Regions from separate parts of the Streptomyces sp. NPDC016562 genome, predicted to be linked through region 2. Evidence: riboswitches for the same ligand, from Rfam matches in the RefSeq annotation. Region 2 holds a riboswitch; the other holds the start of a gene.

Region 1 (17,503 bases), on a different contig from region 2:
GGACTTCGACATCTTGATCGCCGGGTCCTGGAGGTCGTAGATCTTCGCGACCTCCTTGACGATGTGCGCGGCGGGCAGGGTGAAGGTCTGGCCGTAGCGCTGGTTGAAGCGCTCGGCCAGGTCGCGGGTCAGCTCGATGTGCTGGCGCTGGTCCTCGCCGACCGGGACGGCGTTCGCCTGGTAGAGCAGGATGTCGGCGACCTGGAGGATCGGGTACGTGAAGAGGCCGACGGTGGCGTTGTTGACGCCGCCCTTGGCGGACTTGTCCTTGAACTGCGTCATCCGGCTCGCCTCACCGAAACCGGTGAGGCAGTTCATGACCCAGCCGAGCTGCGCGTGCTCGGGCACGTGGCTCTGGACGAAGAGCGTGCAGCGCTCGGGGTCCAGGCCGGCGGCGAGCAGCTGCGCCGCGGAGAGGCGGGTGTTCGCGCGCAGTTCCTTCGGATCCTGCGGCACGGTGATCGCGTGCAGGTCGACGACCATGTAGAACGCGTCGTGCGTCTCCTGCAGGGCGACGTACTGGCGGATGGCTCCGAGGTAGTTCCCGAGGTGGAACGAACCGGAGGTGGGCTGGATGCCGGAGAGCGCGCGAGGACGATCAGAAGCCATGGCCCCATTCTCTCAGGTGCGGGGGCGGGCTCCGGCCCGCCGGACGCCGCGCCGGGTGCCGGGGGCGGCGCCCCCGGCACCCGGGCCGCGGGGTCAGGACAGCGGCAGACCCGGGGCGGGGAAGGCCGACATCAGGGACGTGACCTCCGCGCGGACCGCGGCGAGGGCCTGCTCGTCCCCCTTGGCGGCGGCATCCACCGCGCGCGAGATCCAGTCCGCCACCGTCGGCATGTGCGCCGCGGTCAGGCCCCGCGAGGTCAGCGACGGCGTCCCGATGCGGATGCCCGACGGGTCGAAGGGCTTGCGCGGGTCGAAGGGGACCGTGTTGTAGTTCACGACGATCCCCGCCCGGTCCAGGGCCTTGGCCGCGACCTTGCCCGGCACCGCCTTCCCGGTCAGGTCGATCAGGATCAGGTGGTTGTCGGTACCGCCCGAGACCAGGTCGAAGCCCCGCTCCAGCAGCGCCGCGGCCAGCGCCTTGGCGTTGGCGACGACCGCGTGCGCGTACGAGACGAACGCCGGCTGCGCCGCCTCGTGCAGCGCGACCGCGATGCCGGCCGTGGTCTGGTTGTGCGGGCCGCCCTGGAGGCCCGGGAAGACCGCCTTGTCGATGGCCTTCGCGTGCTCCTCCCGGCACATCAGCATGGCGCCGCGCGGACCGCGCAGGGTCTTGTGGGTCGTGGTGGAGATGACGTCCACGTGCCCCGCCGGGGACGGGTGCGCGCCGCCCGCGATCAGGCCCGCGATGTGCGCCACGTCCGCGACCAGGACCGAGCCCGCCTCCTCGGCGATCGAGGCGAAGGCCGCGAAGTCGATCGTGCGCGGGAGCGCCGTACCGCCACAGAACATGATCTTCGGCCGCTCCGCCAGCGCCAGCTCGCGCACCGCGTCGTAGTCGATCAGCCCGGTGTCGGGGCGGACGCCGTACTGCACGCCCCGGAACCACGAGCCGGTCGCCGAGACGCCCCAGCCGTGCGTCAGGTGCCCGCCCATCGGCAGGGCCATGCCCATCACGGTGTCGCCCGGCCGGGCGAAGGCCAGGTACACGGCCAGGTTCGCGGGCGAGCCGGAGTACGGCTGGACGTTGGCGTGGTCCACGCCGAACAGGCCCTTGGCCCGCTCGACTGCCAGGGCCTCGACGCGGTCGATGTTCTGCTGGCCCTCGTAGTAGCGGCGGCCGGGGTAGCCCTCGCTGTACTTGTTCTGCAGCACGGTGCCGGAGGCTTCGAGGACGGCCGCGGACACGTAGTTCTCGCTGGGGATCAGGCGCAGGGTCTCGGCCTGGAGCACTTCTTCGGCGGCGACGAACGACGCCAGCTCGGGGTCGGTCGCGAAGAGGGCGGGATGGCGGCTCGCGGACATGGCGGGCTCCTCCGGGGTCGATGTGATCGGTACCCCGCGAGGCCCAGGCGAGCGGCCCTGTGTGCGGTCGAGCGCGCACGGCTCCCCCGGAGTTCGTTCTCCGTGCGCCAGTCGCCGTGCGTACCGCCCACCTTAGCGGGCGTGGCGGGTGGGCCGGCCGCGCCGAAAGGAAGGTTTCCGCAACCGAGGTCCGCGCGACGGCGGGGAGGCGACGATAGGAAGGTGACGCCACCCTCGTCACCGGTTCACCCGGCGAGACCGACGATCGGAGACCCCGTGTCGACAACTGCTGATGCCATCCGCTCCGCCGAGGCCCACAGCGCGCACACCTACCACCCCCTCCCCGTGGTCGTCGCCTCCGCGGAGGGCGCGTGGATGACCGACGTGGAGGGCCGCAGATACCTCGACATGCTCGCCGGGTACTCGGCGCTCAATTTCGGCCACGGCAACCGCCGCCTGCTCGACGCCGCCCGGGCGCAGCTGGAGCGGGTCACCCTCACCTCGCGCGCCTTCCACCACGACCGCTTCGCCGACTTCTGCACCGAACTGGCCGCGCTGTGCGGCAAGGAGATGGTGCTGCCCATGAACACGGGTGCGGAGGCCGTCGAGACGGCGGTGAAGACCGCCCGCAAGTGGGGCTACGAGGTCAAGGGCGTCCCGGACGGCCAGGCCAAGATCGTGGTCGCGGCGAACAACTTCCACGGCCGCACGACGACCATCGTGTCCTTCTCGACCGACCACGAGGCCCGTGACCACTACGGCCCGTACACCCCCGGCTTCGAGATCGTCCCCTACGGCGACCTGACCGCGCTCGGCGCCGCCGTCACCGCCAACACGGTCGCCGTACTGCTGGAGCCGATCCAGGGTGAGGCGGGGGTCCTGGTGCCGCCGGCCGGATACCTGGCCGGCGTACGGGAACTGACGCGCGAGCGGAACGTCCTCTTCATGGCGGACGAGATCCAGTCGGGGCTGGGGCGGACCGGCAGGACCTTCGCGTGCGAGCACGAGGGGGTCGATCCGGACGTGTACGTCCTCGGCAAGGCGCTCGGCGGCGGGGTCGTGCCCGTGTCGGCGGTGGTCGCCGACCGGGACGTGCTCGGCGTCTTCAAGCCCGGCGAGCACGGCTCCACTTTCGGCGGCAACCCGCTGGCCTGCGCGGTCGCCCTGGAGGTGATCGCGATGCTGCGCTCCGGCGAGCACCAGCGGCACGCCGCCGAACTCGGCGACCACCTGCACCGGGAGCTGAACCTGCTGGTCGGCGGCGGCGCGGTGACCGCCGTGCGCGGGCGCGGGCTCTGGGCGGGCGTGGACGTCGACCCGGCGCACGGCACGGGCCGGGAGATCTCCGAGAAGCTGATGGAGCGCGGGGTGCTGGTGAAGGACACCCACGGCTCCACCATCCGGATCGCCCCGCCGCTGGTGATCAGCAAGGAGGACCTGGACTGGGGCCTGGACCAGCTCCGGTCCGTACTCGCGACCTGACGGGGCCGCGGCGGCCCGGCGGGCGCGGCGGGATCCTCCCGGTCACGGCGGCGCGCGTCGACGCTCCCGGCCCTGCGGTGGACACCGGGAGCGGCCCGCCGGACGATGGGAGGACCCGTACGGGTGCGCGCCCTGCCGATTCCGGGCCCGACCCTCCGATGGGAGCAACCCCATGTACCGACGCAACCGTCACCGCCTGCTCTGCGGCGCCCTGGCCTCCTCCGTCGCGCTCGGCGCCGCCGCCGCCCTCGCCGCACCGGCCGCCGCCGCCCCGGCGGCGGTACCCGCTGCCAGCTGCACGGTCACACCCGACCCGCAAGGGCGGTTCGTCGTCATCACCGGCGAGGGGTTCACTCCCCCGCGCACCCTCAACGACGGCGAGTCCACCGAGCCGCTGAACATCGACGCCGACGGCAACTTCCGGGTCCAGCGGTTCCAGAAGAACGTCCACTACACCGTCCTCGCGGTCAACGAGGACCAGGACTTCGTCTTCGTGAACTGCAAGGTCGCGCGGTCCACGCCCTCCGCCGGCGACTCGGGCCGAGACGTCCTTCGACAGCTACTGCGGTGACGACTGACGGCCCTACAGGATGACGTGGGGCAGGAAGCGGGCGTACTCGTCCGTGACCGGCCCCGCCGATTCCCGGATGCCGAGTCCCGCCGCCTCCTCCTCGACGACCCACGCGCCGAGCACGACGCGGTTGCCGTCGAAGTCGGGCAGCGGGGCCAGGGCCTGGAAGACGTACGTCTCTCCGTCGGCCGGGACGAAGGGCTCGCCGCCCTCGCCCGCCTCGTGCAGCGTGACCCCGGCGCCCTCGCGTCCCAGCAGCGGCTTGGCCGCGTACCCGCAGGTCGCGGCCAGCTCGCGCGGGCCGTCGAGGTAGGCGGGCAGCAGGTTCGGGTGGTCGGGGAAGAGCTCCCAGAGGATCGCCAGCAGCGCCTTGTTGGCGAGCAGCATCTTCCACAGCGGCTCGATCCAGGCGGTGGTGCCGGAGCCGCCGCCGTGGTCGTAGGTGCCCAGCACCTGCGGCCCGAACGCGTCGGTGACCAGCCACTCCCACGGGTAGAGCTTGAAGCAGCTGCGGATGAAGCGGAGCCGCTCGTCCACGAACCGGCCCGAGAGGCTGTCCCAGCCGATGGTCTCCACCGAGAGCGCGTGCGTCTCCAGGCCGGCCTGTTCGGCGGTCTCCTGGAGGTAGGCGACCGTCATCAGGTCCTCGCCGAGCTCGTCGGTCTCGGAGTGCGCGAAGTGCACCGGGCCGGGCGGCAGCAGCTCGGCCTGCCGGCGCCAGGCGTCGACGAGGCGCTCGTGGAGGGAGTTCCACTGGTCGGCGCCGGGGAAGCGTTCCTCCATCCAGAACCACTGCGGGCTGGCCGCCTCCACCAGGGAGGTGGGCGTGTCGGCGTTGTACTCCAGCATCTTGGCCGGGCTGCCGCTGCCGTCGTAGCGCAGGTCGAAACGGCCGTACAGGGAGGGCTGTTCGGCGCGGCGGCGCCAGGACTCGGCGATCCGCTCCGCGAGCCCGGCGTCGGTGATCCCGAGGTCGGCGAAGCGGTCGTGCTCGACGATGTGCGCGGCCGCGGCCAGGCACATGGCGTGCAGTTCCTCGACGACGTTCTCCAGCGCCTCGACCTCGGGCAGGGAGAAGGAGTAGTAGGCGCTCTCGTCCCAGTAGGGCCGCAGCGAGTCGTCCGGGTAGCGGGTGAGGGGGTAGATCAGGCCCTGCGCCTCGACGGTCTTCTGCCAGTCGGGGCGGGGCTCGATGGTGTGCCGCTGCATGGACGGTCAGCCGCCGGAGGAGCCGGAGCTGCTGTGGCCGCCGATGCCGCCCCGGGTGACCGCGGCCTTGTCGAAGCTGCCGCCGGAGACCTTGCCGTTGCTGACGCTGCCGCCGTAGTAGTACGCGCCGCGCCCGCCGCTCTTGCACTCCTTGTCGTTCAGCTTCTCCAGCGTCGAGCGGGACGCGCAGCGCTTGTCCGGTTCGTCACTGCTGCCGCAGGCCACGAGTGTGGCCGCGAGCAGGCCCATGCCGCCGAGTGCGACGGCTCCGGAGCGCATACGGCGCTGGTTGGTGCTGCTGCTGTCCATGTCCCTGTTCCCCCTAGAGGCGTGCTGCCGACAGACTAGAGCGGGCCCCCCGGCCGATGGAATCCGGCCGCCGCGAGATCCGTGACCTAGAGTCAGTTCGTGCTCATTGGGATGATTTGCGCGCTCGGTGCGGCGGTCTGCTTCGGTACGGCGTCGGTTCTGCAAGCGGTCGCGACGCGGGCGGCGGAGCCGGGCACGGGGTCCGGAGTGGACGCCGCCCTGTTCCTGCGGGCCGTGCGCCAGTGGCGCTACCTCGCGGGGCTCGGCCTGGACGCGGCCGGCTTCGTGCTCCAGATCGTCGCGCTGCGCCATGTCCCGATCTATGCGGTGGGAGCCGCGCTGGCCGCGAGCCTCGCCGTGACGGCGGTGGTCGCCGCACGTCTGCTGCGCGTACGGCTGTCCCGTACGGAGTGGGGCGCGGTGGGGGTGGTGTGCGCGGGGCTGCTGATGCTGGGGCTCGCCGCCGGGGAGGAGGGCGCGAAGACCGGGCCGCTCGCGCTGAAACTGGGGCTGCTGGGGGTGGCGGCACTGGTCCTGCTGGTCGGGGCGGTGGCAGGCCGCCTGCCGGACGGCCCGCGGGCGCTGGTCCTCGGCCTGGCCTCGGGCACGGGCTTCGGGGTGGTGGAGGTCGCGGTCCGGCTCCTCGACTCCGTCCTGGACCTGCGCAATCCCGCCCTGTACGCCCTTCTGCTGGGCGGCGGCGCCGCGTTCCTGCTGCTCACCTCGGCCCTGGCCCGCGGCTCGGTGACGGCGGCCACCGCGGGCATGGTCCTCGGCGAGACGATCGGCCCCGCGGTGGTGGGCGTCGCCTGGCTCGGCGACCGCACCCGCGAGGGCCTGACGTGGCTGGCGCTGACGGGCTTCGTGGTGGCGGTCGCGGGAGCCCTGGCCCTCGCCCGCTTCGGCGAACCGGACGCTGCCCCCTCCGGCCCGGCCGCACCATCCGGCCCCGCCGCACCATCCAGCCCCTCCGGCGTTTGAGGAGCGGGGGTTCGGGGGCAGCGCCCCCGACAGCGGCGCCACCGTGGGGGGGGGGGGGGGGGGGGGGCGGGGCCCGGGGGGGGGGGCGGGGGGGGGGGGGGGGGCCCCCCCCCCCCCCGCCCCGATCCCCTTCCGCCGCTTACACCCTGGGGGTGTTACGCGGGGCGGCCGCCGAAGGGCGCGCCGGTGCCGTAGTACGTACCCAGTTCCTCGCGGTAGCCGGCGTCACCGAGATGCTTGTCGCGGTGGAACTCCGGGGCGTTCTTGATCTGCTCCTTCGTCCGCTCGACGAAGATCTTCCGCTCCTCCGGGTCGATCCGGGTCACGGTGCTCGCCGGCAGCAGGACCTCCTTGCCGAAGATCCAGACCCCGGTGTCCACGACCAGGTAGGCGTCACCGACTTCGTCGGAGTGCTTGTCGACCTTGCCGATGGCGCCGTCCGTGGCCTCGACCTTGTAGCCGGTCAGGTCAGTGCCGGCCAGGTGCCCGGCGGTCGGCTGGTAATTCCACACATGCTCAGTCACGCGAATACAACTCCTCAGATCTCAGAGATGAAGCGGCCCGTGCCGCCTGACTCTTCTCGTGCGCCGCACGCGGCGACTGCTACGCCGCCGCGTTTTTGGAGGCGGTATTCAAACAGCCCCGCTGGATCGCGACGCCTCCGCGGCCTTTCAGACCACTGTCCCGCTACCAGCGGTACCAGCGGCCACTGCTGCCCTTGGGCCGGGCGACGAAGCCGACCAGCCACACCACCAACACGATGACGGCGATCCACCACAGTGCCTTTATGGCGAAACCCGCACCGAAGAGAAGAAGGGCCAGCAGAAGAACAAGAAGCAGGGGAACCATTGTTATCAACCTCCGACACGCCGCCTGCCCTGCATTCTGGGATTCACACACCCGACTTGCCTTTCTCTCTGTGAGCGAGGCGATCTGTTCAACCCACACGGCTGGGGTAAGAGGGGCACATGTTCAACCATCGAAGGGTGCGTACAGCCATCGTCCTGGTGATCAGCTGGGTGGTGATGACAGGTGTGGAACGAGTGGCCGAACACAACCCATGGGGTTCGGCCTTGCTCAGGGGGCTGGTGTGGGCAGGCGTGGTCACCGGCGTGTGGTGGTTCTCGGAGTGGACTCAGATACGGCCTCCGCAGCCTCGCCCCGAGGAGTCCCTCAGGAGCGATGAGCGCGCGCCGCGCTGACCTGGCCTCGAGCAGGCTGCCGGCCACGCCGCGGCGGGTGCGTCGAGGGCGGGCGGAGGGACACCCGACTGCCTGATCTGTGGGGGCTGAGGGGTTTGAAATGCGACACCGGGGCATCCCAGAACAAGACTCAGCCTTTGCCGGCCTATGGAGGCAGCAGTGACCACGTACGTCATCACCGTGCCGGGCACGTTCCTGAGGGACGTCGACGATGCCACTCGCTCCGAGCTGGCGAGGAGCCTGGCTTCGCACCACACCGACTTGAGCGAGACGGAGGACGTGGAGCTGCTGACGGTCCACGAGGACGGCACCTTCTCCGTACGGCTCGAAATCGAGGCCGTGGACAAGGCGACGGCGGAGGACGAGGCCGTCCGCCTGGCAGGGGCTGCCCTCCAGAAACTGGGCTTCTCGGAAGAGGACGCACCGCTGGGGCCTCCGGCCGTCACCGGTATCGACGGTGAGTTCTGAAATCGGCCCGGGGTCACCGTGGTAGCGGGGGCCCCGGGACTGGGCCAGGGACCGTGAGCCTGTCCCCTTCAGGCAGAGTGTGGCGTAACGGTCGGCCGTCTGCCCTGGCTTACGCAGGCGGCGTCTGACAGAGCATTACGGAGGAGCATGTGGGACGGTCCCTTTTACCGGGTCAAGCGTGATGGATACGAGATCTGCTTCGTCCCCGATGCGCGAGACGACCTCGATGAGGTCTGCAATGTCGACATGTGGGTCATCCGCGATGACGGCGATCGCTGGTCCGGAACCGTGGTCACGCTCCATGAGGTACACCGCATCATGGACCGCCAACGGCAGGCGGGCGACCCAGAAGGCGCCTACTGGTGGTGCTGGGACGGCCTCATCGTCCGTGAGGCCGGCGTGCCGTCGATGGTCAAGGCGATCGACGGGCTCGTTGCCACGGGCGAGCACGAGACAGTCCTTCGCCATGTTGGGCCGGCAGAAGACCTCTGAACTGGTTGGCTCCGGCTTACAGAACCAACGTCCGGCACGAACGCGCGTAGGGCCATGACAAGGGCACGGCGTGACGTACGCGGCGCGACTCCCAGACCGCCCCGGACCGGCTGCTCCGCCACGGCCACGGCCGCAGCGGCCTGACGGATTCGGCGTGGTGCTCGTACTCGCTGCGGGCAGCTTCCAGCAGCCGCTTCCAGGAGGTGACCGGGGGCCTTCGCTTCGGGAGGGCTCGGCGCTCGCGCTCGGTCATGCCTCCCCAGACCCCGTATTCGACGCGGTGGTCGAGGGCGTGGGCCAGGCATTCCGTGCGCACCACGCAGCCAGAGCAAAGAGCCTTCGCTCTCGTCTGCGCAGCGCCCTCCACGAAGAGCTTCTCCGGGTCGCCGGTCCGGCACGCGGCCCGTTGCCCCCAGCCCTGATCCCCGCCCATTGTTCGCCGCCCTCTCCCCGACCCGGCTCCCCCACCCCGCACTCCACGGGCGGCTTGAGCGCGACCGTACGGAAGGGTCCACCCTGCCGTCTACAACAGCAGCGGCACTGCCGTCTGGGCCTGCAACACCATGAACGGCGCCGGCGAAACCGTCGACATCAACACACGAGGCGTCGTGTACGTCGGCCACACGCCCATCACCGCCAGCTGCTGAGCCGGCCCCCGCAGAACGAACACCCCGCCGGAAGCGAACGTCCGGCGGGGCTTCTGTGCGAGCCGGGCGACCAGGGAGGGGCTGGAGAACCGTTCACGTCCGCATCGCGGCAGTGCTCGTTGGCGGAGGGATAGACGTCGGCTGTGCTGGGCCCCTGGTAGAACCGGTGAATGGCATACAGGTTCACAGCCCGTGCGGTGGCTGCCGAGATCGACGTTGATGGCGAGATGCAGGCTGGCGTGGCGGAGGAGGATGGAGGCTTCTTCCTGCTGTTCACGAGCGCCATGGGTGAGCCGTCCGCACAAGACGTCTCGCTCGGGCTCGACACTTACTGCGTGATGACCCCGGACCAATGCACGACCTATGGCTGTGTCCGCGAGGTCGCCCTGACAGGCAGCCTGCTTACGGTGTTGCTGGACCCCGAGTGTCTGGATGACTTGGAGTTGGAGGAAGCGAAGCTCGAGGCGGTGCTCGACGTACCGGCGGAGAGTATGGACGAGATGCGCGAGGTACTTGCGAAGGTGTTGACCTTCGGACGCGAGGAGGCCCGGCCTCGGCTCATCGGTTTGTCAGGTTGATCCCCCGGATCGGTGGAGTGCCTCATACGAGCGATGCGAGGCCGAGGCTGTCGTGATCCAGGCGGGAGGTGCCCTCCAGGGGCATCCGAGCGGACCGAATGCGCGGGCAAGGGGGCCGAGACAGCCGTCGACAGGCGCGTTTCGTAGGCAAACCGTTGTCAACACGTGGTTGCCCCGCGAGTCCGTCACCCGCATCCTGACGGTTCAGCACGATCACGTGGAAGAGAACGAAGGTTTCCCGCACATGCAGCACACCCCCGACCTCGGAAGCAACTCGCTCAGCAAGCCGGATCCGTGGGCCAAGTTCCGGGGGCTCGTCTGGTGGCAGTTGGTGCTCTCGATCGCGCCAGTCATCCTGCTGCCGATCGGCGGGGCGATAGGCGGCGCCTTCGGGGCGGCGGGGCTCTACGCGAATCTCTCCCTGGCCCGCAAGCCGTTGGGGACGTCGGTCAAGCTCTTTGTGATGCTGGGCGTGGTACTCGGCTCTTACCTTGGATACTTCCTCGTCGCCGGTGTCCTCTACAACATGTTCAAGGGCTGATCCCTCCAGTCAGGGGAGTGCTGATCTCGGCGACCGGGCCGCGGGCGCGGGGTAGCTGGCCCCACCCCGCGGGTTGGGGGGCAGGGCCGGGTACCCGGCCCTGCCCCCCGCGGCCGCACGTAGGCGGGACCGCCCGCGTCCGGCTCGTGGTGCAGTTCACCGGCGCCGCTCAGAACCGGCCGGCCTGGTGAAACAACCTTTAGTGTCCTCGGCCGGTGGCGGAGGCGATGCCGAGCCAGGTGTGGCGGTTGCCCCACCAGCACCAGCCGACCTTCGGGGCGTTGCGGTGCTCGCGGCCGTCCCGGCCCGAGCCGTTGCTGATCCAGATCGCCGGGGTGCGGGCGTCCAGCGAGCCGTTCGCCTTGCGCAGCCGGGAGCCGATGGTCATGAAGCAGCGGTTGCGCTCAAGGACCTCCGGCTGCTGCAGCACCCAGTGGATGCCTTCGGTGAGCAGCAGCGGGGTCCGGTCCTGTTCGGTGAGGGCAGGCAGCGCCTCCTCCGGGGTCCAGTTGGCCATGTGGTCGCCGCGGTCGAGGCCGGTGACGAGGTAGAGGGGGCCGTCGGGCAGCTCTACGGCGGAGGGGGTGAACCGGTCGACGTCGGTCATGTCGGTGACGACGAAGCCGGACTTGCCGTCGCGGTGGAGCAGCGGTGCGAGGACGGACGCGGGGGCGCGGTCCGGGTGGACGGCGAGCAGGGCGTCGGCGTCGGAGCTGCCGGTGGCTTCGGCGGCGAAGGTGCGCAGTTCGTCTTCGGTTATCCCCGCGAGCTCGTGCACCCCCAGCCGGATCAGGTGATCGGCCTGGGTGACCAGCGGCGGGAGGGGGAGCAGGGTGGCCGGGGACGAGGTGTCGGGCAAGGTACTCCTCGGTTCGCGGTGTGAGCAGTAGACCTGGGGCCAACGAAACGTCCTGCGGGATTGTTCCCGGCGCGGCGACCCTCCGCACCCTCCGCAGACCGGGCCGCCGCGGGACGGACCGGGCCGTCGCCTCGACGTCCTGGGCGGGCGGTGGGCTCCGCCTCAGCGCGGGGTGAGGACGCAGAACTCGTTGCCCTCCGGGTCGGCCAGGACCGTCCACGGCACGTCGCCCTGGCCGAGGTCGACGTCGGTGGCGCCGAGGGCGCGCAGCCGGGCCACCTCTGCCGCGTGATCGTCTCCGGGGTACGGGCGGAGATCGAGGTGGATGCGGTTCTTCACGGTCTTCACGTCGGGTGTGCGGACGAATTCGAGATACGGGCCGACGCTCTTGGCGGAGCGCAGCACCGCCTGTTCGTCGGTCACCTCGTGCACGGTCCAATCCATCGCCTCGCCCCAGAACCGGGCCATGGCCCGGGGGTCCGCGCAGTCGACGACCACCGCGGCCATCGGCCCCGTGTCCCGGTAGACGGCGCGAGGCTCCAGGACGCAGAACTCGTTGCCCTCGGGGTCGGCCAGGACCGTCCACGGGACGTCGCCCTGGCCCACGTCGGCGGGCGTCGCGCCGAGGAGCCGGAGGCGCGCGACCAGGTCGGCCTGGTGGGCCGCGGAGGTGGTGGCGAGGTCGATGTGCACCCGGTTCTTCACCGTCTTGGGTTCCGGGACGCGAACGATGTCGATGTAGAGGGCGGCGGGGTCGGGATAGACGAGGCCCACGGGTTCGAGGTTCGTCACGCCGGGTTCCTCACTGTCGATGCCCCAGCCGAGCACCTCCGCCCAGAACCGGCCGAGGGTGGAGTCATCGCGAGCGTCCATCGCAATCTGAACAAGCCGTGTCGCCATACCGCCGACCTTATGCACGCCGTCCTGCGACGACAAGCGCATGTGCTGTTGGGAGTCCTGAGTGTGTGTCAGGGACGCGCTGCCGCCCCCGCCCGGGGAGGGACGGGGGCGGAAGCGAGGGTACGGGCGACCCGGGTGGGCGGTCAGAACGCGAAGACGGGGTTTGCGTTGAAGGTCGCGGCCATGACGCAGGAGTTGGAGAAGGTGTGCTTCCAGGAGATGCGGCTGCCCTGCCAGACGCCGTCCGCGGTGACGGTGACGGGGGCGTAGTGCATCGGACAGGCGCGGTTCGTGTCCGGGGCGGCCAGGAGCCCGTCGAAGGTGCCGTCAGTGGCGGCGAGCGCCGCGCAGGCGGCCTTGGGGTCGGGGTGCGTTCCCTGGGCGGTCGGCGCGCAGCTGAGAGTCGACGCCCGAACGACGGTCGCCGCGTCCTCGCCCTGAGCGACGGTCAGGACCATGGCGGAGGGGGCGTACAGGCTGGCGGGCTGTGCCTCGGCGATACCGGTGGCGCCGGCCAGGGTGAGGAGGGCGGCGGCGGAGACAGCAGCGATGCGGTGACGCACGACGGAACTCTCTTTCAATTCGAAGGGTATTCGCAGGAGATGCCTGCGATATGCCGACTGGACGTCACCGAGTCTGTCGGTCGCGAGGGATACATGCACATCGAACGCCGATTATCAGACATCTCGTTCGATTATCGGCGAACGAATGGTCGTTCGGGCAGCTCGGGCCGGGTGCGCGCCTCTTCGTGATCAGGCAACAGCGGGTGGTAACGGTGGATGCGGAGGCCGTTCGTGAGGCGTTGACCTGCTGTCGGTCGCGCGCGGTTCACCGAACATCCATCCAGGCTGACCGGATAGCGCCGGTTTCGCCGCCGACGCGCCCCGGAGCATGCCGGTGCTCCCGGCTGCCGGGGACGGAAGCTCGTACGTTGCCTGTCATGACTGAACTTGGACCCGTTGTGTGGCCGCCCGCGCCTTTGCGGACCGAGCGGCTTGTGCTCCGCGCTTCGGAGGGCCGCGACCGTGCGGCGTTCATCGAGCTGTTCGCCTCGCCCGAGGTACGGACGTACCTAGGTGGCCCACGACCACGCGCTGAGCTTGAGAATGCGGTGCCGGAAGTACCCGGGCGGCGACCCGGCGTGTTCGTAGTCGATCACGAAGGGGTGACGATCGGCGTCGTCACGCTCGACCGTCGAGACCCGGAGCGTCCGGGGCACGTCCGTCCTGATGGCGGGGAGGCCGAGCTCAGCTACATGCTCCTGCCGGAGGCATGGGGACGTGGCTACGCCTACGAGGCTTGCGCCGCGACGCTCGGCTGGTTCGCGGACGCGTTTCCCGGCGAGCCGGTGGTGCTCTGCACCCAGGTGGCCAACGGCCGCTCGGTGCGGGTCGCGGCGAAACTGGGGTTCACCGAGGTGGAACGGTTCGACGAGTTCGGCGCGGAGCAGTGGTTCGGCGTGCGTTGATCGGTCCCGCGGGCTCCCGCTTCGAGCCGGAAGCCGCTTCGAACCTGGTCAGTTGGGCGAGCTCAATGATGTGATGGCCACATGGCGGACCCTCACGACGACGAACCCCCCGAGCACCGGCGCTATGCCCAACACCTCAAGGCTTTGGACAGCGTCGCCGAGGCGGACGAGGTGAACCTGCTGGCTGCCGTCCTCCGCGACGACGACACGTCCATGGCCGAGAGCGCCGTGAACCACCACCTTGAACGCCGGGCGGCCGAGCAGCTGACCAGCCCTCAGTTTCGCTGCTGGGCGCAGATGATGGCCACGGTCATCGGCGACCGTACATTCCTTAGCCGCCGCCTGCGCGAGTGGACTTTGCTCAGATCCATCGCCCTGGACGAGCCCTGGACCGACGAGGAGTTGCTGACCGCGTCCGACTGGTTCCAGCGCACGGCCGCCTCCGCGCAGCTCGTCACCTCGCCCGACGCCCTCCGCTTGCTCGCCGAGCACGGACGCACCCGCCGCGTCCGCAACGCGGCGAGCCGCAGGACCCAACGGCCACCACACGCCCCAGTGACTGGGCCACTCTCCGGCAGCCGCCCGTTCCGGTGGCTGCCCTATGACGCGAGCTCTCTCGCGCGCCTGGGTGTGGGCGGTGAGGCGGGGTCTGCGCTGGTCGAGCGGGGGTTGCCGACCGACTGCAATCGCATGTTCGTGCGGGACTCGGGTCGGGAACTGGATGTCCGCGACCTTCCGCCGGGTCGGGCTGCGTTCCTCGGTGCGTTCGAGGACGGCCTCAACACGTACTGGCTGCTGATCGACAGCGGTGAAGTGTGGATGGTCCGCGGCTATGAAGGCGAGGGGGATCAGCAGTACGGGCTGGTCAACTCTTCGGTCGGCGGTCTGCAGAACGTTCTGGAGGTGTGGGAGGCTTTCGCCTTCTCGGGAAAGAGCGATGCGGACGACGACTACGAGGACTTTGTCGAAGTCGTGCTTGAGCGGGCCCGCCAGAGCGATCCGCGGGTGTTCGAGGACGACAACGCCTGGTGGTCACGCGTTTTCGAAGAAGTCGAGCTCGGCATGTTGGTCCCGGAAGAGGGATAGCCGCGGGACGCGATGGTCACGGGCGGGGCCGATTGTCATAGCGACCTCATTGCGCGCGCCAGTAGACCGTCATGTCGAAGCCGGTGGGGCGTCCGCCACCCCGCCTTGGGACTCTGACCTGTTCGAGCACAGGTATGAACTGCGGGCGGGGCGTCACCCCACTGTTCGGATTGAATCTTGCAGTTCAGCCCTCCCCGGGAGCGGCCCAGGGCCTCGTCGGAACGGAGTCCGGCCGTGCGACTGCGGCCCAGAATGCGTGGCGCGCGGGTGAGCGCGCCGGTGCGAGTTCGTGGAAGCACGCGGGCAGTCATAAATGTCTGCCGCAGGGGGCGGGGTACGTGATTCGGCGTCATGGGTACACGTGAGTGCGTACCATCGCCTCACACATGCTCTCCCCCGCAGAAATCGAGGAACCCATGACGACAACCACCAACGTCACTCGCGTGCAAGACGACTACGCCCAGCAGATCGCCAGCGACCTCTCGACGAACCAGTCGGCACAGGAGCAGACGCGAAAGGAACTGGAGCGGCTGCAGCAGGAACTGGAGGAGCTTCAGGAAGGCGAGAAGGTTCTTCTCAAGATGCAGGAGGCCTTGGGTATTTCGGCGAAGCCCGCGTCCGCGTCCGCGCCGTCCGCCAAGCGCAACGTGAAGCGTGCCGCGGTGCCGGCCGCACGCAGCGCAGGCTCACGGGGTGCGAAGAAGGCTCCGGAGCCCAAGGCCGCAGCCACCGCGGCGCCGCGCAAGCGCAAGGCGGCCGGTGAAACCGAGGTGAAGAAGGACACGAGCGGCGGCCCCTCCTGGCTGGAGCTGGTCATGGCCACGCTGGCCGGTCAGACGGAGCCCCGGTCCGCCGCCGAGGTGACCGAGACCATCAGCGCCGCGCACCCCGAGCGCAAGGTCCAGGCAGCGGTCATCCGCAACACCCTTGAGCAGGGTGTCGCCCGTGGCCGCCTTGAGCGCTCCAAGCAAGGCCGGTCCGTCTACTACACCCCCTCCGGCTCCGCTCCGGCGGACGCGGGCACCGATCAGCCCCAGCCCAAGCCCCTGCCGCAGCCGTAAACCCCTCCCCCGGCAGCCCCGCTCCACCGCACACTCACCGAACCGGGCTGCGTCCGGTGCCCCACTGCACCGACAGTCCCGCGGGCGGCCAGGACCGCGCACGGCTCGACGCCCGCTCGGGACCTTCCGGACCCGAGCGCGAGCGGTTCACGGAGCTGGCCACCGAGACGCCGCCGTCCGAGGCGATCAGCCGACGGCGGCGGCAGCGGGGGCGGTGACGGTGGCCGACAGCCTCCGCGATGACCCCCGACCCGGCGCTCCTCGCTCCGCCGGGAGCCGAGATCGATTGTCAGTGGTGGGTGAGACGGTAGGAGCATCCAGTCGGAACGAGGGGGAGCTGCCATGTCCGGTACTCAGAACTACATCAATCACGTTGCTCTTGTGCTGGATGCCAGTTCGTCCATGTCACACCTGAGCCACAAGGTCGTCGACGTCGCCGATCAGCAGATCGCCTATCTCGCCCGCCGATCGAGGGAGCTGGACCAGGAAACCCGTGTCACGGTGTACGTCTTCGCCGACAAGGTGGAGTGCGTCATCTACGACAAGGACGTGCTGCGCATGCCGTCGCTGAAGCAGCTGTACCGGGTCGGCGGAATGACGGCTCTGCTGGCGGCGGCCCTGAAGTCACAGCGGGAGCTGGCACAGACGGCGCAACTGTACGGCGACCACAGCTTCCTGACGTTCGTGCTGACCGACGGACAGGAGAACGCGAGCCATCGCTGCCCGGACGCCCCCGCCAGGGACCCGCGTGAACTAGTCACGGCCGTGGCCGAGATGATCGAGAAGCAGCAGGACAACTGGACGCTGGCCGTCCTCGTGCCGGACCAGATGGGCAAGCGCGAGGCCATGCAGTGCGGTTTCCCCAAGGAGAACGTCGCCATCTGGGACGCCACCAGCACTCAGGGTCTGGAGGAGGCCGGGCAGGTCATCCAGCAGGCCACCGAGAAGTTCATGGTGGGCCGCACGAAGGGCATCCGCGGATCGCGCGCGGTGTTCTCCACGGGGGCGGACGCCATCAACAAGGACACCGTCGCGGCGGCCGGCCTCACCCCGGTGGATCCGACGGCGTATCAGCTGATTCCGGTCGCTCGTGACGCGGCGATCCGCGAATGGGTCATCGAATCCGGTCACACCTACCGCACCGGTGGTGCGTTCTACCAGCTGAGCAAGTCGGAGAAGATCCAGGCGCGGAAGCAGATCGCCGTGCTGGAGAAGAAGACGGACCGGGTGTACACGGGTCCCGAGGCCCGCGCCCTGCTCGGACTGCCGAGCGTGGAAGTGCGCGTCAAGCCGGACCACAATGACGACTTCACGATCTTCGTGCAGAGCACCAGCGTGAACCGAAAGCTCGTACCGAACACGCGGCTCCTGCTGATGGTCTGACACCCGCGATGTGAGGCGTGGGGCGGTTGGTGGCCCGCCGGGCGGGCGCCTACACGCAGAAATCGCGTTGATACGTGGACACGCGGGTACGGGTGGCGATGTTCACCCGATCGGGCCAGGCGGAGGCGGCCGACGGCCTCGAACGGCTCAACATCGGGACATCGGACAGGCCATACGTCCGATGAAATGCCTACGGTCACACACCGAGAGACATCGATTCCCGAACGTGTGGAGACGGCATGTCCCATCGAGGCCGCTGGCTGGCCGGCGCCTGCATCACCACCGCCCTCGCCGG
Region 2 (13,042 bases):
GGTGTGGGCGCAGCTGAAGGCCTCCCTGAACGACACCGGGAAGACCCTGCTGAGCGACTCCAAGCTGCATTCGTGGTTCCTGGACCCGGGCGTGGACGGTCTGGGCACCCCGCATCCCACCAACCAGGACGAGTTGCTGATCCACCCCGTCGGCACCCTGCACAACCGGCCCACCGCGGGCACCCGCATCCCGAACTTCTACCTCAGCGGGGACTACGTGGCGGTCGACATCGACCTGGCGACGATGGAGGGCGCGAACGCGTCGGCGCGGGCCGCGGTCAACTGCCTGCTGGACCGCGACGCCTCCGCGGCCGCGCGGTGCACGGTCCGGCCGATGTACCGGGCGCCGGAGGTGGAGTCCGCCAGACGGCACGACGCCTGGCGCTACCGCCTCGGCCTGCGGAACGTCTTCGACCTGGGCTGACCCGGTGCGGACGCTCGGCTACCGTCGGGAGCATGACCACCACGACGCCCACGGTCGGCTCCCTGCTCCGTACGTGGCGGGAGCGGCGCGGTATCAGCCAGCTGGAGCTGGCGGGCCGCGCCGACTCCTCGTCCCGGCACATCAGCTTCATCGAGACCGGGCGCTCCCGGCCGAGCGAGGAGATGGTGCTGCGGCTCGCCGACCGTCTCGACGTACCGGTCCGCGAACGCAACGCCCTGCTGCTTTCGGCGGGTTACGCGCCCCGCTACGCGCAGACGGCGCTGGACGACCCGTCGATGGGGACGCTGCGCGAGGGCATCCAGCGGCTGCTGACCGGCTACGAGCCCTACCCGGCGCTGGTCGTGGACGCCACGTACGACGTCGTCGCCGCCAACACCGGCATCACGATGCTGCTGGAGGGGGTGCCGGAGCACCTGCTGGCGCCGCCGCTGAACGCCATGCGACTCACGCTGCACCCCGAGGGCCTCGCTCCCAGGATCCACAACCTCAGGGAGTGGCGGGGCCACCTGCTGGCGCAGATGGAGCGGCAGATCGCGCTGGCCCGCTCCGAGCCGCTGCGCGCGCTGTACGAGGAGGTCTGCGCCTACCCGGTCGCCGAACGGCCGGGCGACCGCGCACCGGACGAGCCCGTCGCGTACATCGCGCTGCCGCTCCTCATCGAGCACGACGGCCGTCTGCTGTCCTTCGTGTCGTCGATCGCGACCTTCAACACGCCCATGGACGTGACCGTCGCCGAGCTGGCCATCGAGACCTTCCTCCCGGCCGACCCGGCGACGGCGAAGTACCTGCGCTCACTGCGCGACTGAGCGCAGGGCGAGCTGCTGGAGCAGGGCGAACGAGGCCACGGTGACGGCCTGCATCGGGATCCACAGCAGGCCGGCGGTGGTGGGGCTGAACCAGACCAGCAGGGACACCAGGCTGAGCGCGGCCCAGGCGTAGTTGGCCTCGATGACGCACTTCACGGGGAGGACGGGCGGCCGGCGGCGCGAGGCGAGCCAGCCGACCCCCGCCCCGAACAGGGTCAGGAACAGGCCCAGTTCCAGCAGGACGCCCTGGCCGACCCCGAGCAGCCGCCCCAGTGGGGCGGAGAAGGCGACGTAGGCGAGTCCGTTCCCGGTGGTGACCACGGAGTCGAGGGCGAGGAACCTGCGCAGCATGGTCTGCGGCGCGGTGGTGCGGGCGAGGGTGCCGAGCAGGGTTGCGGACATGGCGGATCAGCCTCCGTCGAGGGTCGAATGCGCTGGTGGGAGACGGGGTCCGGAGCCGAGTGCGCGGCTCCGGAACCCGATGACCCCACCTTGCCGGGCGGCCGCGGTGGGGTCGATTACCTCCGAGGTCATGCCAACGTTCTTTGAGGTGAACGGCAGGAAACGTTGGGTTACCGCTGGTTCGGCAGGGGGCGGGCGGTTACGCTTCACGCAGCCCAGCCCACTCGAACGTCTTGTCGACTCATGGAGAATCGGGAGAATCCGCCGGTGCGAGCCGCCGCCCGACCCGACCTCGCCGCGATCTGGCGGCGCGTGGAGGAGCTGTCCGAGCGGCGCGGCCAGGACCCGGCCGAGGTACTGGCGCCGGAGCGGCTGAGCCATCTGTGCGGCGTCGATCCCCTGCGCATCCCCGCGGTGGTGGCGGGCACCGCGGCCGAACTGCCGCTGGAGCGGCGCGTGCACGAACGCTTCCTGCGGCTGCGCGCCACCCGCCGCGACGCGCACGGCCGGGAGTGGCCGCTCGCCGCCATCGCCTCCGACTTCGACGCACCGGGCGCCTCCCTCGGCCCCCTCAACGCGGGCGCCGGACTGCCCAGGCTGGGCCACGCGGCGGGCGTCCAGCGGTTCTTCGGCGTCTACGCCGGTTTCCTCCTCGCCGACCACCGCAGCGCGGTGGAACGGGCCCTCGTCCTCGCCTCGGACAGCGCGCAGGGCGCTCTCGGCGCGGAGGGCGGCGCTCACGGGACGGAGGACCTGGAGCACCTCTCGTACCTCACCGGCATCCCCCCGCAGGCCATCCGGCTCACCCTCGACGGCGCCCCGCCCCGCCTCCCGCTGAGGGAACAGGTGCGCCAGCGGTTCGCGCACCTGCGCCGCACCCGCCCGCGGGAGGACGGGCAGCCCCACTCCCTGGCCGCCATCGCCAAGTCCTTCGACGCGTCGGGGCAGTCGCTGACCCGCCTCGCCCAGGGCGAGGGCCTGCCGAACCTCGCCGCCGCGGCCGGGATCCAGCGCTTCTACGGCGTCGAAAGCGGCTTCCTGCTGGCCGACGACACCGAGGCGCTGGCCACCGCCCTGACCGGGATCGCCCGCGAACTGGAGTCGGCGGAGCGGGAGCAGGAGAACCCGATGCTGGCCGTGATGCGTTCGCACGACGTGCGGAGCATCGTCACGCGGGCCGGCCGACTCTCCGCGCGGGGCTGGAAGTCACTCGCCGCCCACCTGGACGACCTGCTCGCGCGGGAGGGCCAGCTGGGCCGTCCGGCGGGGACCGACGAGGGGAACGCCCCATGAGGACCACACCCGCGGGCCGCATCCGGCTCCACGCCGGGAAGAACCGTTTCCGAGGCGATCGAGCGCATCAAGTCCTCGCTCGGCAGGAGGCGTCGGGTCACCGCACATGACCCCCGCCACCCCGCCGACGCACTTCCTCCGCCGATGCCTTCGCACGGCCCTGACAGAGAGCACCACACGATGACCCAGTCTTCACCGCCCCGCCACGCCGTCGTCATCGGCGGCAGCCTGGCCGGCCTCCTGGCGGCCGCCGTCCTCGCCGAGCACACGACGGTCACGATCATCGACGCGGACCCGCTGCCCGAGGGCCCGGCGCCGCGGCGTGGACTTCCGCAGGCCCGGCACACGCACCTGCTGTGGTCGGGCGGGGCACGGGCCATCGAGCAGATACTGCCGGGCATCACCGAGGACTGGACGGCCGCCGGAGCCATCCGCCGCAGTCTGCCCACCGACCTGGTCACCAAGACCGCCCAGGGCTGGATCCCGCGCTGCGGGGAGAAGCAGTTCAACATCTCGTGCAGCCGCGACCTCCTCGACTCGGTGGTCCGCGCCCGGGTGACGGCCCTGGAGGGCGTCTCCACCCTCCAGCGGAGCCGGGTACGGGGCCTGGAGGGCAACGCGGCACGGGTCATCGGCGTCCGCGTCGACACCCCGGAGGAACGGGACAGACTCGTGACCGCCGACCTCGTGGTCGACGCGAGCGGGCGCGGCTCCCGCGCCCGGGGCTGGCTCCAGGAGCTCGGGGTGACCGGCATCCGGCAGGCCCAGGTCGACTCCGGGCTCGTCTACGCCACCCGCATCTTCGAGGCGCCGGCCGGCGCCCACGCGTCGGGCTTCCCCATCATCAACGTGCAGTCCGACCCGCGCGTGCCCGTGCCCGGGCAGACGGCCACCATCGTGCCGATCGAGAACGGCCAGTGGCAGGCCACCCTGTCCGGCACCCGCGGCGGTCAGCCGACGGGCGACCCGGACCTGTTCATCCCGTTCGCCAAGGGCGTCCGCGACCCGATCGTCGGCGAGCTGCTGGAGGGCAAGAAGCCCCTCACCGACGTCGCCGTCACCCAGGGCACCGCCAACCGGCGGGTCTACTTCGAGAAGGCCGACCTGCCCGACGGGTTCTTCGCCGTCGGCGACTCGGTCGCGACCTTCAACCCGCTGTACGGGCAGGGCATGACCGTCGCGGCCAAGGGTCTGCTGGCCGTGCGCCTCCTGCTGCGGTCCAAGGGCCTGGCCCACCCCGCGATCGGCCGGGAGGCGCAGCGCGCGATCGCCCCGCAGGTGTCCATCGCCTGGGACCTCGCCACCTCGCAGGACATCCTCTACCCCGGGGCCACCGGCATGAAGCCGCGGGCCGGGGCGGGACTGCTCAACGCGTACGTCAACCGCCTGATGACAGGCGCCACCACCGAGGAGGCGCTCACCGCCGCCCTCTTCAAGGTGCTCACCATGAGTGCCTCGCCCACCCACTGGCTGCGCCCGTCGGTGATCTGGCACGTGCTGCGCGCGTCGGACCGGGGCGCGCTCAAGGCGGCGCCGCTGACCGCCGCCGAACGCCGGATCGCCGGGCTGGACCAGGAGGGCGACGGGGTGGGCCCGGCCAGCCCGGTGGGCCGGGCCCTGTGACGTAGGCCATGCAGGGCGGCTATGAGAGGCGGGCATGAGAAACGCCCCGGACCGTTCGCTCCGGGGCGTCCTCGGCTTCGGCCGCTCAGACGAGGTCGGCCAGCTCCAGTCCGGCCTGCGCGGCGGCGGCCTGGACGGTCTGCTCCAGCAGGACGGCGATGGTCATCGGGCCGACGCCGCCCGGTACCGGGGTGATCAGGGAGGCGCGGGCGGCGGCCGACTCGAAGTGGACGTCGCCGACGTTGCCCTCGTTGTAGCCCGCGTCCAGGACCACCGCGCCCGGCTTGATGTCCTCGCCCCGGATGAACTCGGCCTTGCCGACGGCGGCCACCAGTACGTCCGCCTGGCGCACGATCGACGGCAGGTCGACGGTGCGGGAGTGGCAGTAGGTGACGGTGGCGTTCTGCTCCAGCAGCAGCATCCCGGCCGGCTTGCCCAGGATCGCGCTGCGGCCGACGACGACGGCGTGCTTGCCGGTCAGGTCCACGTCGTAGGCGGCCAGGAGGCGCATGATGCCGCCGGGGGTGCAGGAGACGAAGCCCGGCAGCCCGAAGCCCATGGCGGCGAAGGAGTGCATGGTGACCCCGTCGACGTCCTTGCCCGGCGCGATGGCCTCGAAGGCGGCGCGCTCGTCGATGTGGTGCGGGACGGGGTGCTGGAGCAGGATGCCGCTGATCTCGGGGTCCTCGGACAGCGCGGTCAGCGTGGCCACGAGCTCCTGCGTGGTGGTCTCGGCCGGCAGCTCGACGTGGCGCGAGGTGATCCCGGCCTTGGAGCAGCGATTCTGCTTCATGCGCACGTAGGTCACGGAGGCCGGGTCCTCGCCGACGAGCACGGTCGCCAGGCAGGGTGCGGTGCCGGTGCGCTCGGTGATCTTCGCCGCGTAGGCGGCGGTCTGCTCCGAGATGCGGCGGGCGAGGGCGGTGCCGTCCATCAGCCGGGCAGAGGCGGTGGCGGTGGCAGGGGCAGAGGCAGACTGGGCAGTCGTCACGGGGTCTCCTGAACGTCGCTGCGGATCGCGGTTCGCCCAGGCGCGCGGCAGTCGGCGTACCGGAGTACGCCGGGCCGCTCCCCGGTGGTGATCCACCCGAACGCCAGTCACGGCCCGCCGACCACTGTAGTCGACCAATCCGGTGGTTGCCCGGCGCCCGACCTGGGACGATCGATCCATGACGCGCACTTTCGACCATCTTGTCGCCGAGGCCGAGTCCGTCTCCGTGGACGGCTGGGACTTCTCCTGGCTCGACGGCCGGGCAACCGAGCAGCGCCCGTCGTGGGGCTACCAGCGGCTGCTGGCGGAGCGCCTGGCCCGGGTCCGGTCCGCGCTGGACATCCAGACGGGGGGCGGCGAGGTCCTCGCCGGATCCGGTCCCCTGCCGCGGCTGATGGTGGCCACCGAGTCCTGGCCGCCCAACGTCGACCGGGCGACCCGGCTGCTGCACCCGCTGGGCGCGGTGGTGGTCGCGGACTCCGACGAGCCGCCGCTGCCCTTCGGCGACGAGGCCTTCGAGCTGGTCGCCAGCCGGCATCCGGTGACCATCTGGTGGGAGGAGATCGCCCGGGTGCTGACGCCGGGCGGCACCTACCTCTCGCAGCAGGTCGGGCCGGCGAGCGTCTTCGAGCTCGTCGAGTACTTCCTCGGCCCGCAGCCGGAGGAGGTCCGGCGCGGCCGGCACCCCGACGACGCGGTCGCCGCCGCGACCGCTGCGGGCCTCGAAGTCGTCGATCTGCGCTCCGAGCGACTGCGGACGGAGTTCCACGACATCGGAGCCGTGATCTACTTTCTCCGGAAGGTGATCTGGATGGTGCCCGGCTTCACGGTCGGGCAGTACCGGGACCGGTTGCGGGAGCTCCACGAACGGATCGAACGCGAAGGCCCGTTCGTCGCGCACACCGCCCGCTTCCTCATCGAAGCCCGCAAAAAAGGGGTGACGGGGAGGGCGGACGGATCCGGGCCGGATCGGGTTGCGCGGCCACAGCGTGGCGCAGGTCACTCAATTCAGCGCGTAACGAATCGACTCGGGCATGCGATGAACCGACAGGCGTCCTCGCGCGGCCCGGAATACAGACCCCCCTCGGGTCTGTTTCCCAAGTTCGCGCGATGATGTCCCGCCCACCCCTTATCTGTTCGCAACGAGAGGCTCCTTGTGTCGCTCAGCCCGTCCCGTACGTTCCCTCCGGAGATCGCCGAATCGGAGGCCCTCGTCGCGCTCGTCGAGCGCGGCCGCGAGCAGGGTCACATCAACGGTGACGACGTGCGCCAGGCCTTCGAGGCCGGCCGCATCCCGGTGGACCAGTGGAAGCGGGTCCTGCGCAGCCTGAACCAGGTCCTGGACGAGGAGGGTGTCGCCCTTCACGTCAGCGCGGCCCCCGCCACCAAGGCTGCCGCCAAGAAGCCCCGCAAGGCTGCCGCCGCCCCGGCCCGCACCGTGGCCAAGAAGGCTCCCGCCGCGCCGCGCCCCATCGGCGCGCGCAAGACCTCGGCCGCCACGGCCACGGCCACGGCGATATCCGCTGCGCCGGCCGCCGCCGTCGGGGACGAGGCTGCCGCGGAGGCCGCCGCCGAGCCGAAGAAGCGCACGGTCAAGAAGGCCGCGGCCAAGAAGACCGCGGTGAAGAAGACCGCCGCGGCGAAGAAGACCAGCGCCAAGGACGCCGACGAGGGCGAGACCCCGGCCGTCGAGGGTGAGGACTGGGCAGCCGAGGACCTCGTCGACGAGGCCGAGGAGGAGACCCCCAAGCCCGGCGGCACCCAGGGCTTCGTCCTGTCCGACGACGACGAGGACGACGCCCCGGCGCAGACGGTCATGGTGGCCGGCGCCACCGCCGACCCCGTCAAGGACTACCTCAAGCTCATCGGCAAGGTGCCGCTCCTCAACGCCGAGCAGGAGGTCGAGCTCGCCAAGCGCATCGAGGCGGGCCTGTTCTCCGAGTACAAGCTCGAAGAGGAGGAGGACCACAAGCCCGCCTTCAAGCGCGAGCTGGAGATCCTGGTCGAGGACGGCCGCCGCGCGAAGAACCACCTGCTGGAGGCCAACCTCCGCCTCGTGGTCTCCCTCGCCAAGCGCTACACCGGCCGCGGCATGCTCTTCCTGGACCTGATCCAGGAGGGCAACGTCGGTCTGATCCGCGCCGTGGAGAAGTTCGACTACACCAAGGGCTTCAAGTTCTCCACGTACGCGACGTGGTGGATCCGCCAGGCGATCACGCGCGCCATGGCCGACCAGTCGCGCACCATCCGCATCCCCGTGCACATGGTCGAGATCATCAACAAGCTCGCCCGCGTGCAGCGCCAGATGCTCCAGGACCTGGGCCGCGAGCCCACCCCGGAGGAGCTGGGCAAGGAACTGGACATGACCCCGGAGAAGGTCATCGAGGTCCAGAAGTACGGCCGCGAGCCGATCTCCCTGCACACCCCCCTGGGTGAGGAGGGCGACAGCGAGTTCGGTGACCTCATCGAGGACTCCGAGGCGGTCGTGCCGGCCGACGCGGTCTCCTTCACCTTCCTCCAGGAGCAGCTGCAGTCCATCCTGGGCACGCTCTCGGAGCGCGAGGCGGGCGTGGTCTCGATGCGGTACGGCCTCAACGACGGCCAGCCGAAGACGCTCGACGAGATCGGCCGCGTGTACGGGGTCACCCGTGAGCGCATCCGCCAGATCGAGTCGAAGACCATGTCGAAGCTCCGCCACCCGTCGCGTTCGCAGGTGCTGCGCGACTACCTCGACTGAGCCGACCCCTTCCAGCACGCCCCTGACCTGCGCTCGCGCGGGCCGGGGGCGTGCTGCGTCGGGCCCAGGCAGCGGTCATGAGGTGGGTCACACCAGCCGGAAGACCGGGCCGCGGGGGGTGAACGGCAGGGAGGCGCCCTGTGGGAGCAGGTAGGCGTGTTCGCGCCGGATGCGCAGGCTGTCGCAGCCACCGTCCGTGATCACCAGGACCGGCGCACCCGGCGGGAAGTCCTCCGCGCGGTGCAGCAGGTCGATGCCCGGTTGCAGGACGGTTCCGCCCCGGCCGCGGACCCGGACGCGGCCCGCGATCTCCGTCGGCGGCAGGTAGCCCGCGTCGTACGGCGCCGCGTCGCAGAAGACGACGCGCGCCGCCGGTACGTCGCGGGCCTGCGCGTACGAGGCGATCGCGCCCAGCGCCTTGCCGAGCAGGGCGGCGTTCATCGATCCCGAGGTGTCGAGGACCACGCCGAAGGTGCAGCGGGCCACCTCCTCGGGCGGGAAGTACCGGCCCGCGCGCGGGATGTCCGGGGTGGAGGCCTGGCGGCGGGCCGGGCGCGCGTAGGACCGTACGGCCACCGGCCGCGGCACGTACGCGTCGAACCAGCGGGCGAGCGCCGCGTCCCACGGCACGGGTGGGTGGGCCAGGGCCCGGATCTCCTGGACGAGCCCGGCGGGCAGCAGGCCGCGCTCCCCCGCCTCGTGCAGGTCGAAGCCCTGGACCAGGCCGCGCCGGTAGAACTCGTCGAGGTCCGTGTACGGGCGCTGCGCGCCGTGCGCGAGCGGCTCGCCCAGGATGTCCCCGGCGCCCTTGCCGCGCAGGGTGGCGAGCCGGCGCATGCGGCGCAGGTCGGTGGCGATCCGGTCGTAGACCTCCTCGACCGAGAGGCCCTGGAGCGAAGCGTCGTACAGCAGGCCCTCCGGCATGCTGCCGACCCGCATCTCCACGAGCCAGCCGTTGACGACGTAGTCGGCGGCGACGTTGTGCAGGTACGGGTCCCGGGCGCCGCGGCGCTCGCCGTGGCGCAGGGCGGCGTGCAGCATCTCGTGCGCCAGGACGAACCGCCATTCCTCGTCGTCGAAGGTCCGCAGCGGGTTGATGTAGATCTCTCCCGCGGTGGCGCTGACGGCGGCGATGGAGATGTTCTGGGCGCGGGCCAGCTCGGCGTCGGCGACGATCTCCAGTCCGGCGGCGAGTCCGCCGAGCAACGGGTAGGAGGAGACGAACCAGTTGAGCGCACGGTCCCACGGGCGCGGGGTGCGGCCCTCGTGGCCGCCGGCCACGGCCATGGTGGCGGAGACGGCCCGGGTGAGGGCGTGCGCGAAGGCGGTCTCCCAGTCGGGGACCGCGCTCGTCGGCGTCCGCCAGCCGACCAGGACCTGGTCGGGGTGGTCCCCGGCGGTGCCGCAGCGCTCGTAGGCGGGCGGGATGCCGTCGCGGCGCCAGCGGGCGGCGAGCAGGTCCTCGTCCCCGCCGGGGTACTCGGCCGGGAGGTGGTCCGGGGCCCGGCCGACGGGGAAGGTCAGCAGGAAGCGGTTGACGACGGCGCAGCGGGCGGCGAGGTCGAACCGGTCGGGCTGGGGGCGGTCCTCCTTCTCGGCCGCCGGGACGTGTCCGAAGCCGAGGTGCAGCAGGGCGTGGGCGAGTGCCCAGGCCCAGGTGCGGGGGTCGGCCCGCCGGGTGGGGTGGACGTGGAGGGTGCCGTTGGACGTGACGGCGACCAGGCCTCCCGCGGGTGTGGCCGCGCATCCGGTCTCGCGGCAGATCTTCGCGTCCACGGCGCCGAGTGCCGGATTCCGTTTGACCAGGGCGAGGCCCTCGGCGAAGGCCTGGGCGGCCGGGTCGGGCTTGGCGGCCTTGGCGGCCTTGGCGGCCTTGGTCCGTGAGGTCCGGCTCATCGGCGGGCCTCGACGAGGCGGGGCATGTCGCGGGCGGCCTCGATCAGGAACCAGGCGGGCAGGACCGGCAGACCGTCGGCGTCGTCGGCGATGACGGTCTGGGCGACCTCGACGGAGATCTCGGCGAGCTGGACGAGGAGGGCCTTGGCCCGGTACGCGGTCTCGCGCAGCCCCGGGGAGACGTGGGCCCGGTCGGCGGGCAGTTCCTTGATCAGCCGTCCCCGGAAGGCGTCGGCCAGGTAGTACAGCAGGTCCCGGTCCTGCGGGCGGCGCGGCCAGTTCGCGTCGCCCTTCATGATCGCCTCGATGCCGAAGGAGTGCCGGACGATCTTGGCGTAGCCGCAGAAGGAAACGGCGTGCGCGGGGGTCAGGGTGCCGTGTGCGATGACCTTGAGGGTCTCCTCGTCCAGTCCGCTGCCGGCTCCGCTGCTGGTTCCCGTTCCGGTTCCGGCGCCGAAGGAGTGGAGGGCGTCGGAGAGCATGTGCCAGGAGCGCGGCGTCGAGAACGGCTCCTCCGTTTTGGGCGGCTGCGACCAGAGGTGGTCGGGGCGGTCGGTGAGGTAGTCGGTGATCCACGGGTGGATGCCGTGTTCGCCGGCCCAGACCAGCCAGTCCTGCGCGGAGGCCGTCAGGTGCACGTGGGTGAGGCGGTTCACCAGGGCCGAGGCGATGGGCCGGGCCAGCGCGTTGTCCGTGGCACGGTTGCCCGCGCCGATGACGATGGAGCCCGCGGGCAGCTCGTAGGAGCCGATGCGGCGGTCGAGGATCAGCGAGTAGAAGGCCTTCTGGACGTCCGGGCTCGCCGCGTTGAGCTCGTCGAGGAAGAGGCAGTACGGCTCGTCGCGGGCGATGGCCTGCGGCGGGCAGAAGACGGACTTGCCGTCACGGATCTGCGGGACTCCGATCAGGTCCTCGGGCGCCAGCTGGGTGCCGAGGAGGCTGACGCACTCCAGGCCGAGGGAGTCGGCGAACTTCCGCACGAGCGAGGACTTGCCGATGCCGGGAGCCCCCCAGAGGAACACGGGCCGCACGGTGGCGAGGCCGAGGAGCAGTTCGGGGATCTGGGCGGGGGTGACGGTGACGGCTGCCTGCACGGGTGGTGTGTTCCTCATGATCGGGTCGTGTGGTGCCGCCCAGTGTGGGCGCACCGCACGACCCGGGGCATCAGGTTTTCCGGCGGGCGGGCACACGCCGACAGCGTGGTCAGGTCTCCAGGAGGTGCTTCAGCTTCTCCTCGCTGCGGGGCATCTCCTTGCGGACCATGGGCTTGACGGCGAGGGGGACCAGGGCCCGGCCCATGCCGTGACCCTCGAAGTCGACGGACAGGGTGACGCGGGAGCGGGCGCCGCCGTCGAGGGGTTCGATGGTGCCCCGTACGTCGGGCCGGACCGGACCGTCGACGCCGTGGAAGTGCCAGCTCCGAGGCGGGTCGAGCTCCGTGACCTCCAGGGTCGAGGGAATCCTGCGCTTGCCGATCTGCCGGGTGACGATGACCCGCGAGCCGATGTGGAGGGGGAGGTCGCCCATGGGAACCGCGGAGACGGCGCTGTCCTGCCACTCCGGCAGGTGCGTGGGGTCCGTGATGTAGGAGTAGACGTCCTCGGGCCTGCGGTCGATGTCGATGGAATTTCTGATCGCGGACATGGCGACCCCTTAGAGCCCCCCTGGCTGGTCTCTCGTTCCACGCTACGCCGCGGGCGGAGCGGCCGCGCGGTGCTTCTTCCCGGCCATCACGGCATATCCGAGGACGCCCGCGAAGAGGAAGAGGACGCCCTGGTAGACGGCCGCGTAGCCGGAGCCGGCGACCAGCCACATCGAGAAGGCGAAGGCCAGGGAGGCGAGGAGGGTGTCGCGCACCAGGCGGCCGCGGTCGACCCGCTCGGAGCGGCCCGAGGCGAGGAAGTAGATCTGCGCGGCGGTGGAGAGCAGGTAGGGGACGGTCGCCGTGAAGGTGGTGACCAGGACCAGGATCTCGAAGAGCCCCTGCGAGCCGCCGCCCTCACCGGGAAAGGCCGAGTTGTACACGGTCAGCGCCGAAGCCAGGACCACCGTGACGATCACCCCGGCCACCGGGACACCGCGCCGCTTCGTCGCGAAGACCTTCGGGAAGAGCCCGTCCCGGGCCGCGGCGTACGGGGTCTGGGCGCTGAGCAGGGTCCAGCCGTTGAGCGCGCCGACCATCGAGATCACGGCGGCGCAGGCGACGAGCGTGCCGCCCCAGGAGCCGCCGGTCCCTCCCCCCGTGGAGAACATGGCGTTGACGGCATCGGAGAAGGGGGCCTGCGAGGAGACCAGCTTCTCGTGCGGGACCAGGCCGAAGACGGCGAGGGTGCCGAGCAGGTAGACGGTGGCGGCGCCCGCGGTGCCCAGGATCGTGGCCCGGCCGACGTTGCGGGCCGGGTCGCGGACCTCGCCCGCGCTGACGGCGGCGGACTCGACGCCCAGGTAGCTGAAGAGCAGGATCGCGGCGGAGGCGGAGACGGCTCCGGCCCCGCTCTGGCCGGTGGCCTGGAAGGGGCCGAGGTTGGCCGGGTCGAAGAAGAAGATCCCGCCGACGGCGACCAGCAGCAGCGGGGCGAACTTCAGGACGGTGGAGACCAGTTGGACGGCCCCCACGTACCGGGTCCCGGCCAGGTTGGCGAGCGCCGGGAGCCACTGCACGGCCAGGGCGGCCAGGCACGTGGACCACGTGTGCCGGCCGATGGCCGGGAAGAACACCGAGAGGTAGCCGACGGCGGCGACGGCGAGCGCCGCGTTGGAGACCCAGGTGGTGATCCAGTAGCTCCAGGCCGCGAGGAAGCCGGCGAAGTCGCCGAAGGCGGCGCGGGCGTAGACGTACGGGCCGCCGG

Evidence for each region. Region 2 has a riboswitch for ZMP and ZTP ahead of ACF059_RS11120 (bifunctional 5,10-methylenetetrahydrofolate dehydrogenase/5,10-methenyltetrahydrofolate cyclohydrolase). Riboswitches for the same ligand answer to the same signal wherever they lie in the genome.
Region 1: it holds a riboswitch for ZMP and ZTP, as region 2 does, so the genes downstream of both, glyA (serine hydroxymethyltransferase) here and ACF059_RS11120 (bifunctional 5,10-methylenetetrahydrofolate dehydrogenase/5,10-methenyltetrahydrofolate cyclohydrolase) in region 2, are expected to answer to the same signal.

Annotation. Positions count from the first base shown of each region.
Region 1 is NZ_JBIBRZ010000001.1:843,371-860,873, forward strand. It holds gene trpS (tryptophan--tRNA ligase) at 1-609, opposite strand, end outside; gene glyA (serine hydroxymethyltransferase) at 703-1,971, opposite strand; ZMP/ZTP riboswitch at 2,006-2,096, opposite strand; gene rocD (ornithine--oxo-acid transaminase) at 2,248-3,453, shown strand; gene ACF059_RS03875 (hypothetical protein) at 3,626-4,024, shown strand; gene ACF059_RS03880 (glutathionylspermidine synthase family protein) at 4,037-5,233, opposite strand; gene ACF059_RS03885 (hypothetical protein) at 5,240-5,542, opposite strand; gene ACF059_RS03890 (hypothetical protein) at 5,654-6,523, shown strand; gene ACF059_RS03895 (PRC-barrel domain-containing protein) at 6,679-7,047, opposite strand; gene ACF059_RS03900 (hydrophobic protein) at 7,211-7,372, opposite strand; gene ACF059_RS03905 (hypothetical protein) at 7,885-8,193, shown strand; gene ACF059_RS03910 (hypothetical protein) at 8,341-8,685, shown strand; gene ACF059_RS03915 (WhiB family transcriptional regulator) at 8,702-9,118, opposite strand; gene ACF059_RS03920 (Imm10 family immunity protein) at 9,530-9,910, shown strand; gene ACF059_RS03925 (hypothetical protein) at 10,128-10,451, shown strand; gene ACF059_RS03930 (DUF5701 family protein) at 10,651-11,310, opposite strand; gene ACF059_RS03935 (VOC family protein) at 11,473-12,210, opposite strand; gene ACF059_RS03940 (subtilase-type protease inhibitor) at 12,354-12,773, opposite strand; gene ACF059_RS03945 (GNAT family N-acetyltransferase) at 13,151-13,678, shown strand; gene ACF059_RS03950 (SUKH-4 family immunity protein) at 13,760-14,764, shown strand; partial or broken gene ACF059_RS03955 (IS5/IS1182 family transposase) at 14,850-15,042, opposite strand; gene ACF059_RS03960 (hypothetical protein) at 15,151-15,825, shown strand; gene ACF059_RS03965 (vWA domain-containing protein) at 16,168-17,208, shown strand; gene ACF059_RS03970 (glycoside hydrolase family 26 protein) at 17,448-17,503, shown strand, end outside.
Region 2 is NZ_JBIBRZ010000002.1:725,126-738,167, reverse strand. It holds gene ACF059_RS11145 (FAD-dependent oxidoreductase) at 1-424, shown strand, start outside; gene ACF059_RS11140 (helix-turn-helix domain-containing protein) at 457-1,251, shown strand; gene ACF059_RS11135 (hypothetical protein) at 1,237-1,653, opposite strand; gene ACF059_RS11130 (hypothetical protein) at 1,921-2,946, shown strand; gene ACF059_RS11125 (NAD(P)/FAD-dependent oxidoreductase) at 3,127-4,569, shown strand; gene ACF059_RS11120 (bifunctional 5,10-methylenetetrahydrofolate dehydrogenase/5,10-methenyltetrahydrofolate cyclohydrolase) at 4,655-5,503, opposite strand; ZMP/ZTP riboswitch at 5,588-5,681, opposite strand; partial or broken gene ACF059_RS11115 (class I SAM-dependent methyltransferase) at 5,739-6,491, shown strand; gene ACF059_RS11110 (RNA polymerase sigma factor) at 6,717-8,297, shown strand; gene ACF059_RS11105 (hypothetical protein) at 8,385-10,193, opposite strand; gene ACF059_RS11100 (ATP-binding protein) at 10,190-11,287, opposite strand; gene ACF059_RS11095 (SRPBCC family protein) at 11,397-11,837, opposite strand; gene ACF059_RS11090 (amino acid permease) at 11,880-13,042, opposite strand, start outside.